DNA from 3 places in the Mesorhizobium sp. RCAM 06353 genome. Region 3 is predicted to be linked to each of the others. Evidence: predicted binding sites of a transcription regulator. Region 3 holds the regulator's gene; each other region holds the start of a gene.
The links. Region 3 encodes LexA, which represses DNA repair genes until DNA is damaged. Its sites were predicted from a motif close to TGTTCNNNNTGTGTTCNG; they were not measured.

Region 1 (4,093 bases), 540 kb from region 3:
ACCGAGCAACTGCGCATGGCGCATCGCGCGACGCATGATGCGGCGCAGCACATAGCCGCGGCCTTCGTTCGACGGCAGCACGCCGTCGGCGACCAGGAAGGAGGACGAGCGCAGGTGATCAGCAATGACGCGGTAGGACGCCACCGTTTCCGCATCGGGAGCGCGGCCAAGCGCGGAGGACGCCGCATCGATCAAATGCCGGAACAGGTCGGTTTCGAAGACGCTTTCCACCCCTTGCAGGATGGACGCCATGCGCTCCAGACCCATGCCGGTGTCGATGGACGGACGCGGCAGGTCGACGCGCTCTTCCTTCGTCACCTGTTCATATTGCATGAACACCAGGTTCCAGAATTCGAGGAAGCGATCGCCGTCTTCCTCGGGACTGCCAGGAGGACCGCCCCAGATGTGCTCACCACGATCGATGAAGATCTCCGAGCAAGGACCGCAGGGACCGGTGTCGCCCATCGCCCAGAAATTGTCCGACGTCGCGATGCGGATGATACGATCGTCCGAGAAGCCGGCGATTTTCTTCCAGAAGCCGGCCGCCTCGTCGTCCGTGTGATAGACGGTGACCAGCAGCTTGTCCTTGTTCAGCCCGAACTCCTTGGTGATGAGATTCCAGGCAAGCTCGATGGCGCGCTCCTTGAAGTAATCGCCGAACGAAAAATTGCCGAGCATCTCGAAGAAGGTCAGATGGCGAGCGGTGTAGCCGACATTGTCGAGGTCGTTGTGCTTGCCGCCCGCGCGCACGCTCTTCTGGGCGGTGGTGGCACGCGAATAGGACCGCTTCTCCAGCCCGGTGAAGACGTTCTTGAACTGCACCATGCCGGCATTGGTGAACATCAATGTCGGATCGTTGCGCGGCACGAGCGGGCTCGAGGCCACGACCTCGTGGCCCTCCTTGCGGAAATAGTCGAGAAAGGTCGACCGGATCTCGTTCACGCCACTCATGACTGCTGCCTTTTCGCGAAAACCGCCGGCGCGGCCGGCGGAAACTGGTCTCTGCTTTGCAGAAATAGATTTGGCCTTTTAGCGGGCACGCCCCAGCCTGTCCAGAAACACGGAATTGGGCCAACTGACGAGCTTGCCGTCCCCCAAAAACGAAAACCGCCGGCACGAAGGCCGGCGGTTTTGAACGCGATACTACAGAACTCAGTTACTTAAGCCACAGATCATAGACCGGGATTATGGCCGAACTCCGGCAATTGCCCTACATCGCGCCGGCTTCGTCCTCGAAACCGTCGTCGCCACTGCCCTCGGAGCCACCATTCTCGAGGAATTTCTCGGCGATCAGCCCGGCATTCTGCCTCAGCGCCAGTTCGATCTCGCGCGCGGTATCGGGATTGTCGCGCAGGAACAGTTTTGCATTTTCGCGGCCCTGGCCGAGACGCTGCGAATTGTACGAGAACCAGGCGCCCGACTTCTCGACCACGCCGGCCTTGACGCCGAGGTCGACCAGTTCGCCGGTCTTGGACACGCCCTCGCCATACATGATGTCGAACTCGACCACCTTGAAGGGCGGCGCCAGCTTGTTCTTGACCACCTTGACGCGGGTCTGGTTGCCGACGACCTCGTCGCGGTCCTTGACCGAGCCGATGCGGCGGATGTCGAGACGCACCGAAGCGTAGAATTTCAGCGCATTGCCGCCGGTGGTGGTTTCGGGCGAGCCGAACATGACGCCGATCTTCATGCGAATCTGGTTGATGAAGATGACCATGGTGTTGGAGCGCGAGATCGAAGCGGTCAGCTTGCGCAGCGCCTGGCTCATCAGACGGGCCTGCAGGCCCGGTAGCGAATCGCCCATCTCGCCTTCGATTTCGGCACGCGGCGTCAGCGCCGCCACCGAATCGACCACCAGCACGTCGATGGCGCCGGAACGCACCAGCGTGTCGCAGATCTCCAGCGCCTGCTCGCCGGTGTCGGGCTGCGAGATCAGCAGGTTTTCAAGGTCGACGCCAAGCTTGCGGGCATAGACCGGATCGAGCGCATGTTCGGCGTCGACGAAGGCGCAGATGCCGCCCTTCTTCTGGGCTTCGGCCACGGTGTGCAGCGCCAGCGTCGTCTTGCCCGAGCTTTCCGGCCCGTAGATCTCGATGATACGGCCGCGCGGCAGGCCACCGACGCCAAGCGCGATGTCGAGGCCGAGCGAGCCGGTCGGCACCGTTTCGATCTCGACGACCTGCTCGTTCGCGCCGAGCCGCATGATTGAGCCCTTGCCGAACGCCCGCTCGATTTGCGACAGCGCCGCATCCAGAGCCTTTGATTTGTCCACTGCCTTATCCTCTACAAGCCGCAAAGAATTCTGAGCCATGATACATCACCCCTTGGTCGTCAATGAACGCCGGACAATCCGTAATCCCTGCCATTTTGTACCTTTTTTGTTCTCGTTTGGCAAGAGGGATCAAATATCTGAAAAACAAACAATATCCGGATTTGTTCTTTTTTCGTACCAAATCATCGAACAGGAAGGCACCTCGCATTGGGCCAGACGGCTTCCTTGTTTCGATCCGCCGAATCGCTGCCTTGCATGCGAAGCTCCGTCGCACAGCCTAGCGCTTGTGCGACTGGAATAACAAAGGTCATATCGCCGGCATGGTGAAATCCAAGAAAATACTGGCCGTGGGCGGCGCTCATATCGACCGGCGTGGCCAGGTGTCCGGCGGTTATGTGCCGGCCGCGTCCAATCCGGGCACGATGCGCGAGGATGTCGGCGGCGGCGTCTTCAACGCGCTGCGCAGCACGGTGCGGCGCGGCGCCTCGGCTTCACTGCTTTCGATGCGGGGCGGCGATGCGGCGGGCGACACGGTTTCACGCGCCATAGCGGAAGCAGGCATTGCCGATCTGTCGGCCGTGTTCCTCGACCGCACGACGCCGAGCTATACGGCGCTGATTGACCGCGAGGGCGAACTGATCGTGGGCTTTGCCGATATGGCGCTATACGATCTGGCGTTCCCCAAGCAGATGAGGCGCTCCAAGGTCCGCGAGGCGATCAGTGCCGCCGATGCCGTCCTGTGCGACGCCAATCTGCCGTCGGCAGCGTTGGAGCGGCTGGTTTCGCTTGCCGCCGGCAAACCTGTATTCGCCATTGCCATTTCGCCGGCCAAGGTGATCCGGCTGATACCGGTGCTCGGCGCGCTGGCTCAGCTGTTCATGAACCGGCGAGAGGCCATCGCGCTGGCCGGCGTGCATGCCGATGCCGCCGACCGAGATCTCATCGACGGGTTGCGATGCAGTGGCCTTGCCAGCGGCATCGTGACGGCGGGCAGCGCACCGGTGCTGGGTTTCGACGAAGCAGGCGCCTTCTCGATCCTGCCGCCGCCGCCGAGGAGGGTTGCCGATGTCACCGGTGCCGGCGACGCACTGGCGGGTGCAACGATCGCGGCCTTGCTGCGCGGCATCCCTTTGCGCCAGGCCTTGCGCGACGGCGTCGCGGCGGCGACGCTAGCCATCGAAAGCGCCGACGCCGTTCCCGATTTCAGCGCAGCAAGCTTCACTGAAGCGCTGGCCCTTGTGCCGGAGGCCAGGGAAGTGGCATGAGACCGGCAAATTCATAGTGCCTGAGTGAAGCGCGTATCCAGACCGATGCGCCGCACTCCGGTTGGAGATGCAGATGACCCCAGAGACCGCCCGCCCCTTCATCGACATCCACGCGCCGGTGGCGCAGGCGCTGGCCGCCGGGCGGCCGGTGGTGGCGTTGGAAAGCACCATCATCACCCATGGCATGCCCTATCCCGACAACGGCGCCATGGCGGCGAATGTCGAGAAGATCATCAGCGACGGCGGTGCCGTGCCGGCGACGATCGCCGTGGTTGGCGGCCGCATCAAGATCGGCCTTTCCGACGGCGAGCGCGAATCGCTGGCCATGACCGGTGACGCCATGAAGCTGTCACGCGCCGACCTCGGCTTTGCCGTCGCGCAAGGGCGCACTGGCGGCACGACAGTCGCCGCCACGATGATCGCGGCACATATGGTGGGGATAAAAGTGTTCGCCACCGGCGGCATAGGCGGCGTGCACAAGGGCGCCGAAAAGAGTTTTGATATCTCCGCCGACCTCGACGAGTTGGCGCGCACACCGGTCATCGTCGTCTCGGCC
Region 2 (4,093 bases), 330 kb from region 3:
GAGGGCATCGTCGCCAAGCGCGCGGACAGTCGCTATGTCGGCGATCGCACCGCCAGTTGGCTCAAGATCAAGTGCACGAAACGACAGGAGTTCGTGGTAGGCGGCTACCGTCCCAGCGACAGCGGCCAGGGAATGGCATCGCTGATCCTTGGCACTTATGAGAACGGCAAGCTGATCTACCGAGGCCGCGTTGGCACTGGGTTTACTCAGGCCATGCGCAAAACGATCCTCGCGCAGTTGGATAAACGCCGTCTAGACAAACCCGCCTTCGCATCCGTGCCGCGCGACATCGCGCGCCGCGCCCGGTGGGTCAAGCCTGAACTCGTGGCTGAGGTCACGTATTCCGAAGTAACACCGGACGGCAGCCTGCGACATCCAAGCTTCGAGGGCATGCGCGAAGACAAGCGAGCCGATCAGGTGGTGATGGAAATGCCAAGGGCGCCCGCGACCGCCGCCAATCTGGATCCCAGGATGGGCAAGGAGATCGCCAGTGCGTTGGGCGTGACGCTGACCCATCCTGACAAGATCAGGTACCCCGGCACTAAGGTGACAAAGGCGACGCTCGCCGCGTACTACGCCGCAGTCGCCGAGAAGATGCTGCCACACATCCAAGACCGGCCCCTTTCGCTTGTGCGCGACACCGACGGTGACCTCGAGCAGACATTTTTTCAGAAGCACAAGCTGCCAGGCATGCCCAAGGCCATCCATAATGGCCAATTGGAGAAAATGTCCGGTAAGGAAAGCCGCATCCTTTGGATCGATGACCTGGCAGGGCTGATCGCCGGCGTCCAGATGAACGTGCTCGAATTCCACGTCTGGGGAAGCCTGCGCCAGCAGCCGAGCCTGCCGCACCGAATAATCTTCGACATCGACCCCGATGAGGGCCTGGGCTTTGGCGACGTCAAGCAGGCGGCCCTCGACATCCATGGCGTGCTGGAGGCCCTCGGACTTCGATCCTGGCCGCTGCTGTCCGGTGGCAAAGGCGTGCATGTGGTCGTGCCACTCGTGCCCGAGGCCGACTGGGAAGCAGTCAAGAACTTCTGCCAGGACTTCGCCGAACTGCTGGCCCGCACGGATCCGTCCCGCTTCGTCGCGAATATGAGCAAGGCGCGGCGCAAGGGCCGCATGTTCATCGACTATCTGCGCAATGGACAGGGCGCCACGGCGATTTGCCCGTGGTCGACCCGCGCGCGGTCCGGTGCGTCGTGCGCCGTACCCGTCACTTGGGATGAGCTGCCGACATTCAAGAGTGCCAGCGCATTTGACGTTTTCACTGCCGCCGCCCGGGCTCAGGAGTCCGACGCCTGGGAGGGCTATTTCGATGTCGAACAAACGCTGACAGAGCGGATCCGAAAAGCAGTCCGATAGGTGCAGCCAGTCCTAGATCGTCAGCGACATCTGCCGATCGGCCTCGGTTCGCGTTCCGGTTATATTTGAAAGTGTCACCCCGAGCAGGCGGATCCCCTTGCTGACAGGAAATACCTGATCGAGGAGGGTGCCGCTGACGGTCGCTAGGTCGGCTTCGCCCTCGATGGCGCCTCCGATCGTGCGGCTGCGCGTGATCTGCTGGAAGTCGGCGAATTTCACCTTCAATGTCACCGTGCGACCCTGGATCGATCTTTCCTCGCAATACCGCCAGACCTTGGCGACCAATGGCGCCAACTCCTTGCGAGCACTTTCGAGATCAAACAGGTCGCTCGCGAAGGTGTCCTCGGCCCCCACAGACTTGCGCTCGCGATCGGGCCGCACCGGCCGTTCGTCGATGCCGCGAGCGATCCAGTAATAGTAGGGGCCTGCCTTCCCGAACTTCTCCTCCAGGAACGCCAAGCTCTGTGCGCGCAGATCGGCGCCGGTTTCGATGCCGAGCCGGGCCATTTTGTCGGCAGTCGCCGGGCCAACGCCATGGAACTTCCGCACGGGCAATGCCTCGACAAAAGCCGGCCCCATTTTCGGAGTGATGACGAACAGCCCATCCGGCTTGTTCTGGCCGGAGGCGAGCTTGGCCAGGAATTTGTTGTAGCTGACGCCGGCCGAGGCCGTCAGACCGGTCTCGGACTTGATCTTCGCGCGGATCATTTCCGCGATCGTCGTGGCGACCGGAATGCCTTGCAGATTGTCGGTGACATCGAGATAGGCTTCGTCGAGCGAAAGCGGCTCGATCAGTGGCGTGTGCTCGGCAAAGATCGCGTGGATCTGCTGGGAGACGGCCCGGTACGCATCGAAGCGTGGGTGTACGAAGATCAGTTCGGGACATTTGCGTTTCGCGGTGATCGAGGGCATGGCTGATCGCACGCCGAACTTCCTGGCCTCATAGCTGGCAGCGGCCACCACACCGCGCGCCGCCGAGCCGCCGACTGCCACCGGCTTGCCGCGCAGCTCCGGGTTGTCGCGCTGTTCGACCGAGGCAAAGAAGGCATCCATGTCGACATGGATGATCTTCCGAAGGATTGCCGTGCCTACCCTCGGCGCATCAGCTTCTAGGCCGCTGTCAACTCGCTCGCCCACCTCGTCGTCCCTGCGTCACCTGTCGGCATTTCAAGATAGACCGCAACTCGACGGAGTGCAGCCTGGGATCAACTCTCGAAGCGACGCGACGAGTCCGATTGACTCTCAGGCACCAAAGAGAACAAATAAGGAACATATCAGCCCCGAAATCCATTGGGAAGAGTGTTTGAGAGTAGTTCGTTCATGGGTCAGCCGGCCGCCAGCCCCGCTATCGCTGCGCTTCGCGAGCGTATCGCGCGCCTCGAAGGCGGGCCGGCGCGTAACCGCGCGACGCTTCCCTTCGGTGTTCCCGGGATCGACAAGGTCCTGCCGGGAGGCGGGCTGGCGCTCGGCGCGCTTCACGAGGTTGCCGGTGGCCGGAACGGGGCAATCGATGGTGCGGCGGCGGCGCTCTTTGCCGCCGGCATTGCCGCGCGCGCCAAAGGCAAGGTGCTGTGGTGCGTCACCCGGCAGGATCTCTTCGCCCCTGCCCTCGCCCAGGCCGGGCTGCTGCCCGGACGCGTCGTCTATGTCGAGGCCGGCGACGAGGCCGCCGTACTCGCCTGTTTCGAGGAAGGGCTTCGTCATGGCGGCCTAGGGGCCGTCGTAGCCGAACTCGCCCGTCTCTCCATGACCGCCTCCCGCCGACTACAACTTGCCGCCGAAACCTCCGGCGCCATCGGCATCGCCATCCGCCGCTGGCGGCGCCAGACCGAGGCGACCGATTTTGGACAACCAACTGCCGCGGTCACCCGCTGGCGCGTCACCGCGCTGCCCTCCCGCCCTTTGCCGGTCCCCGGCATCGACCGCGCTCGCTGGCAGCTTGAGCTGATCCGGGTGCGGGCTGGAGAAAGCGCCGATTTTGAAGTGGAAGCCTGCGATGACAAGGGTCGTCTCGCTCTATTTTCCGACCTGGCCGACCGATCGCCTAAGGCGCGCAATGGGCCAGTCCGCGCCATCGGCTGAAACCCCGATCGTCATGCTCGGCCGACAGGGAAACCGGCGGCTCGTGCTGGCCGCGGACGCAGCGGCGCGCGCGGCGGGCCTGCGCATCGGCATGCCGGCGAGCAAGGCCCAGGTGCTGGTGTCCAACTTGCAGAGCTTCGATCTTGATCTGGCGGGCGACGCCGAGGCTCTCGATAGAATGGCCCTCTGGTCGCTGCGCTATGCGCCAATCGTCGCCACCGATCCGCCCGATGGCCTCATCATCGACACCACGGGCGCCGACCATCTGCATGGCGGTGAGGACGCCATGCTAGAGGGATTGGTGTCGCGCATGGCAGCGTCCGGCATCGAGGCACGTGCCGCCGTCGCGGACACCTGGGGGGCCGCTCATGCCTGCGCGCGCTTCCTCGACCGGCCAACCTTCATCGTGCCAGTGAGGCAAGCCCCGGCGATTATGCGCGGTCTTCCGATCGGCGCCCTGCGGCTTTCCCACGATATCGTCGAAGGCCTGCTCAAGCTCGGGTTCGAACGGGTGGGCGAAGTCGAGGCGGCGCCGCGCGCCTCTCTCACCCTTCGCTTCGGGCCCGAACTCGGCCGTCGCCTGGACCAGGCCATGGGGCGGCGCAGCGAACCCTTCGAGCCCGCCCGCTCTCCCGAACTCATC
Region 3 (4,093 bases):
ATGCGCCGGAAAGGGTCCGGCTTTCGGCACGCAGTATTCCGGCGGAAATGACTGCCGGCTCCCTGGTCACCGGCTACGCCAAACTGTTGCCGCCGACTGGTCCGGTGCGGCCGGACAGCTATGATTTCTCCTTCGACAGCTATTTCGCCGGCATCGGCGGCAGCGGCTTCTTTCTCGGCAATCCCAAGCTTGTCTCCGCCGACGACGGCGAGATGCCGCTCTCGTCCCGGCTTTTCTCCGGGATTGAAAACGCCCGCGAAGCGATCGCCGACCATATCAGGGCCACGGTCGGCGGTGCTGAAGGCGAGATCGCGGCAGCGCTGATCGTTGGTGTCCGCGCGGGCATTCCCGACGACATCAACGAAGCGATGCGGCGCACCGGCATCTATCACATCATCTCGATTTCCGGGCTGCATATGGCGCTTGTCGCCGGCACCATTATGGGTCTGCTGCGCGGCGCCTTCGCGCTGTTTCCGGATTTTTCCGCGCGGCGGCCGGTGAAGAAATACGCTGCTGCCGCAGCACTGGTCTCGATCGCCGCCTATCTCGTCATTTCCGGCGTCGTCGTTGCCGCCGAGCGCAGCTTCATCATGCTGGCGGTGATGCTGATTGCCGTCCTGTTCGATCGCGCGGCGCTGACCATGCGCAATCTGGCGATCTCGGCGATCGCCGTCATCGTGGTGTCGCCGCACGAAGTGGTCGGCCCGAGCTTCCAGATGTCGTTCGCCGCGACCGCGGCATTGGTTGGCGCCTATGCCGGTTGGGCGGATCACCATGCGGGAAAGACAAGACCGCCACCGCCAAAGCGATCCCTGCCGAGCTTTCTCACGCGAAAATTTCTGCTGGCGACGGGCGGATTGGCCATGACCTCCATCATCGCCGGCTGCGCCACGGCGCTGTTTGCCATCTGGCATTTCCAGCGGGTGTCGCCGCTCAGCCTGTTCGCCAACCTAGCCGTTATGCCGATCGTGTCGGTCGTGATGTTCCTGGCCGTTGCCAGCGCGTTGCTGATGCCGTTCGGATTGGATGCACCATCCCTTTACCTGATGGGCAAGGGTCTGACGGCGATGATCGCCATATCGGCGTGGATTTCGGAACGCTCTCCAGTCGATGCGGTCGGGCTGATCTCGCAGCAATCCGTCCTGCTGGTGACCGTCGCCCTGGTTATCGCGACGATGGCGACGACCTGGCTGCGGCTCGCAGCGCTGCCATTCGCGCTTGCCGGCCTGTTGACGGTGTCGGCTACACGCACGCCGGATGTGCTGATCTCGGAAGATGCGCGGCTGGTCGCGCTGCCGATCGGTGGCGGCGAACTCGCGGTCAGCCGGGCTCGCCCGAACGAGTTCACCGTCGACAATTGGAAACGCGCGCTGACTTCCGAAACCATCGTCGTGCCGGAGATGTTCAACAAGGCGGAGGGACAATTCGACATTGCCGATGCGGTCAACCTGCCGCCGGGAGCACCGTTCTATTGCACGGACGGCGTCTGTCTCGCCCGGCACCCGTCCGGCGCGATCATCGCGTATGTCGAAGATCGCAAGGACACATGGAAGGCCTGCGGTTTCGCAGACCTGATCGTCGTCAATGACGCGACGGGCTATGACGCCTGTCACAATCCGCTTGTTCTCGTCGTCACCAAACGGCAGCTCGCACGCAAGGGCAGTGCTGCTGTCTTCTTCGACCGCCAATCAGCGACCGGTCCGCCAATCGTCAGCTTCGCGGTGGATGGCCCGTATCGGCCCTGGCATGCGCAGCGCAAATATTCACGTGAGGCGAGAGGGCTGTTGCCCTGGCGCAAACCCGAAAAGCCGGCCGCTCCTGCTCAGTAGCGCCGGATCAGCCCGACGAGCTTGCCTTGTACCTTGACCCTGTCGGGGCCGAAAATACGCGTCTCGTAGGCCGGATTGGCGGCTTCAAGCGCGATCGAGGCACCCTTGCGGCGAAACCGCTTCAGCGTCGCTTCCTCTTCATCCACGAGCGCCACGATGATCTCGCCAGGCTGGGCGGTATCGGCGTTGCGGATGATGACGGTATCGCCATCGAAGATGCCGGCCTCGATCATCGAGTCGCCCTTGACCTCCAGCGCATAGTGCTCACCACCCATGATCATGTCCGGCGGCACCGAGATAGAATGCGTCTGATGCTGGATGGCATCGATCGGCACACCGGCGGCGATACGCCCCATCACCGGGATCGACACGGCGGAAACCACATCGTCGTCATTGCCGGCCGCGGGCAAACGCGACGATGCCGGCTTGATCTGACGGCCAAGGCCGCCCTGACCGAGGCTGCCCTGGATGACGCTTGGCGAGAATTTCTTTGCCGCGTTGAGGCCGGGCGCTATCGAATCCGGCAGCCGCAGCACTTCCAGCGCGCGTGCACGGTTGGGCAGCCGGCGGATGAAACCGCGTTCCTCCAGCGCCGTGATCAGGCGATGGATCCCTGACTTGGAGGCGAGATCGAGCGCTTCCTTCATCTCGTCGAAGGAGGGCGGAATGCCGCTTTCCTTCAGCCGTTCATGAATGAACATCAAGAGTTCATGTTGCTTACGCGTCAGCATGGCAGCCCCCAAGGCTTGAACAAAAGGTCTGAACCAGAATCGAAAAACAAACCCAGAACAAACACTATCTGTTCCAGTTGTGTTCTGCAACCGTTTAAAGTTTAGTGAATTTGTTAAGATGTCTGAAATTTTTTGCCCCTGGCTGCGTACGGCAATCGACCACCTCCGCCGCTGGCGTGCGCATTGAAATCGTTTTGGTTAATAGCCTGTGGCCTACCCCTGGATGCGCTTTGGCACCAGGCGTTTCAAAGGCGTTCGCGAGGTGGATTTGTATGGCTTATAGAGCCATTTCCGGCGGAACGAAACGAAATCAAAACGCCAACAATCACTGGCTCCGGGGCGGACACAGGCCGCGGGGATCTGGACGCCGCGCAAGCGTCATCCGGAAACCGATTTCAGGCTGCCGGCGCGTGCGGTGGAGGTGTTGGTGCCGCTGTCTTCGCTGTGAACATAGACATGCAGCGTGTAGCCGATATGCGCCGTCATCAGTGCCTTTGCCCGCTCGACGTCGCGATCGAGCGCCGCTTCCATGAGCGCGGTGTGGTGTTCGATTGCGACCGCCTGGCGCAACGCTTCCACGGCTTCCTCATAACCATGCTGCAGGCCGGCGGCTGCCCGCAGCGTTGGCGCCAGGACGAGAAAACGGTGATGGCGACGCAACTGATCCGCGATCGTGGAATGGAAAGTCAGCAGCCAGGGCGATGCTGCCGCGCTGAGCAGGGCTGCGTGGAAAGCCTCGTGCTTTTCATCCCATTCGTCGACCACTGCGTCGGATGGATCGTCGACCGCAGTCTTGCAACGCGACAACCGGTAATGCGCGGCGACGACGGCGTTTTCCCAATCGTGGCCACCTTTCTCGATCGATTGCTGGAGCAGTGGCAGTTCGACGACACACCTGGCGCGCGACAGGTCTTCCAATTCGATGCGCGAAACCGGGGCGACGGCAAAGCCACGATTGCTGATGGAAGTCACCAGGCGCTCCGCCTCCAGTCGCGACAGCGCTTCACGCAACGGTGTCCAGCCAATGCCATAGCTGTTGCGCAGCGCGCTGAGCTTGAGCGGCGCGCCAGGCCGCAGACGGGTCGTGAGGATATCGCGACGCAGCAGCCTGTAGGCCGCTTCCGTCTTCGAGAGTCCTTCGTCCAGCATCTTGTCTCATCCTTGGACTGCCACGCCAACGATTATATATGAAAGCCTTCCATGGCGTAAATTATATATAATGTTTGACAGGGTCTGGCCGACTGCCCATGATCGGCCAGCCGATTTCACCTGACGTGTTCATCTGGGCGCGCCTATGCGCGAAGGACAATCGATCATGAATGCAACGCTCGATCTCGCAGCAGTCGAAGCCATGGATGCGGCGGATCCGCTGCGTGCCATGCGCGACCGGTTCATTTTGCCGGAAGGCGTGATCTATCTCGACGGCAATTCGCTGGGCGCCGCGGCACCCGCCGTCTTCAACGAACTGCACAAGGCGGCGACGCAGGAGTGGGCGCAAGACCTGATCCGTGCCTGGAACACCGCCGGCTGGTT

Region 1: the regulator LexA is predicted to act here: its motif matches at 2,369-2,386, upstream of recA (recombinase RecA).
Region 2: the regulator LexA is predicted to act here: its motif matches at 2,623-2,640, upstream of dinB (DNA polymerase IV).

Annotation. Positions count from the first base shown of each region.
Region 1 covers NZ_CM185031.1:5,299,659-5,303,751, forward strand. The annotation lists gene alaS (alanine--tRNA ligase) at 1-951, opposite strand, end outside; gene recA (recombinase RecA) at 1,211-2,311, opposite strand; gene AC56QX_RS25750 (carbohydrate kinase family protein) at 2,593-3,537, shown strand; gene AC56QX_RS25755 (pseudouridine-5'-phosphate glycosidase) at 3,611-4,093, shown strand, end outside.
Region 2 covers NZ_CM185031.1:4,430,382-4,434,474, reverse strand. The annotation lists gene ligD (DNA ligase D) at 1-1,368, shown strand, start outside; gene dinB (DNA polymerase IV) at 1,381-2,421, opposite strand; gene AC56QX_RS21325 (ImuA family protein) at 2,689-3,450, shown strand; gene AC56QX_RS21320 (Y-family DNA polymerase) at 3,365-4,093, shown strand, end outside.
Region 3 covers NZ_CM185031.1:4,764,590-4,768,682, forward strand. The annotation lists gene AC56QX_RS22940 (ComEC/Rec2 family competence protein) at 1-1,829, shown strand, start outside; gene lexA (transcriptional repressor LexA) at 1,823-2,560, opposite strand; gene AC56QX_RS22950 (GntR family transcriptional regulator) at 2,939-3,709, opposite strand; gene kynU (kynureninase) at 3,876-4,093, shown strand, end outside.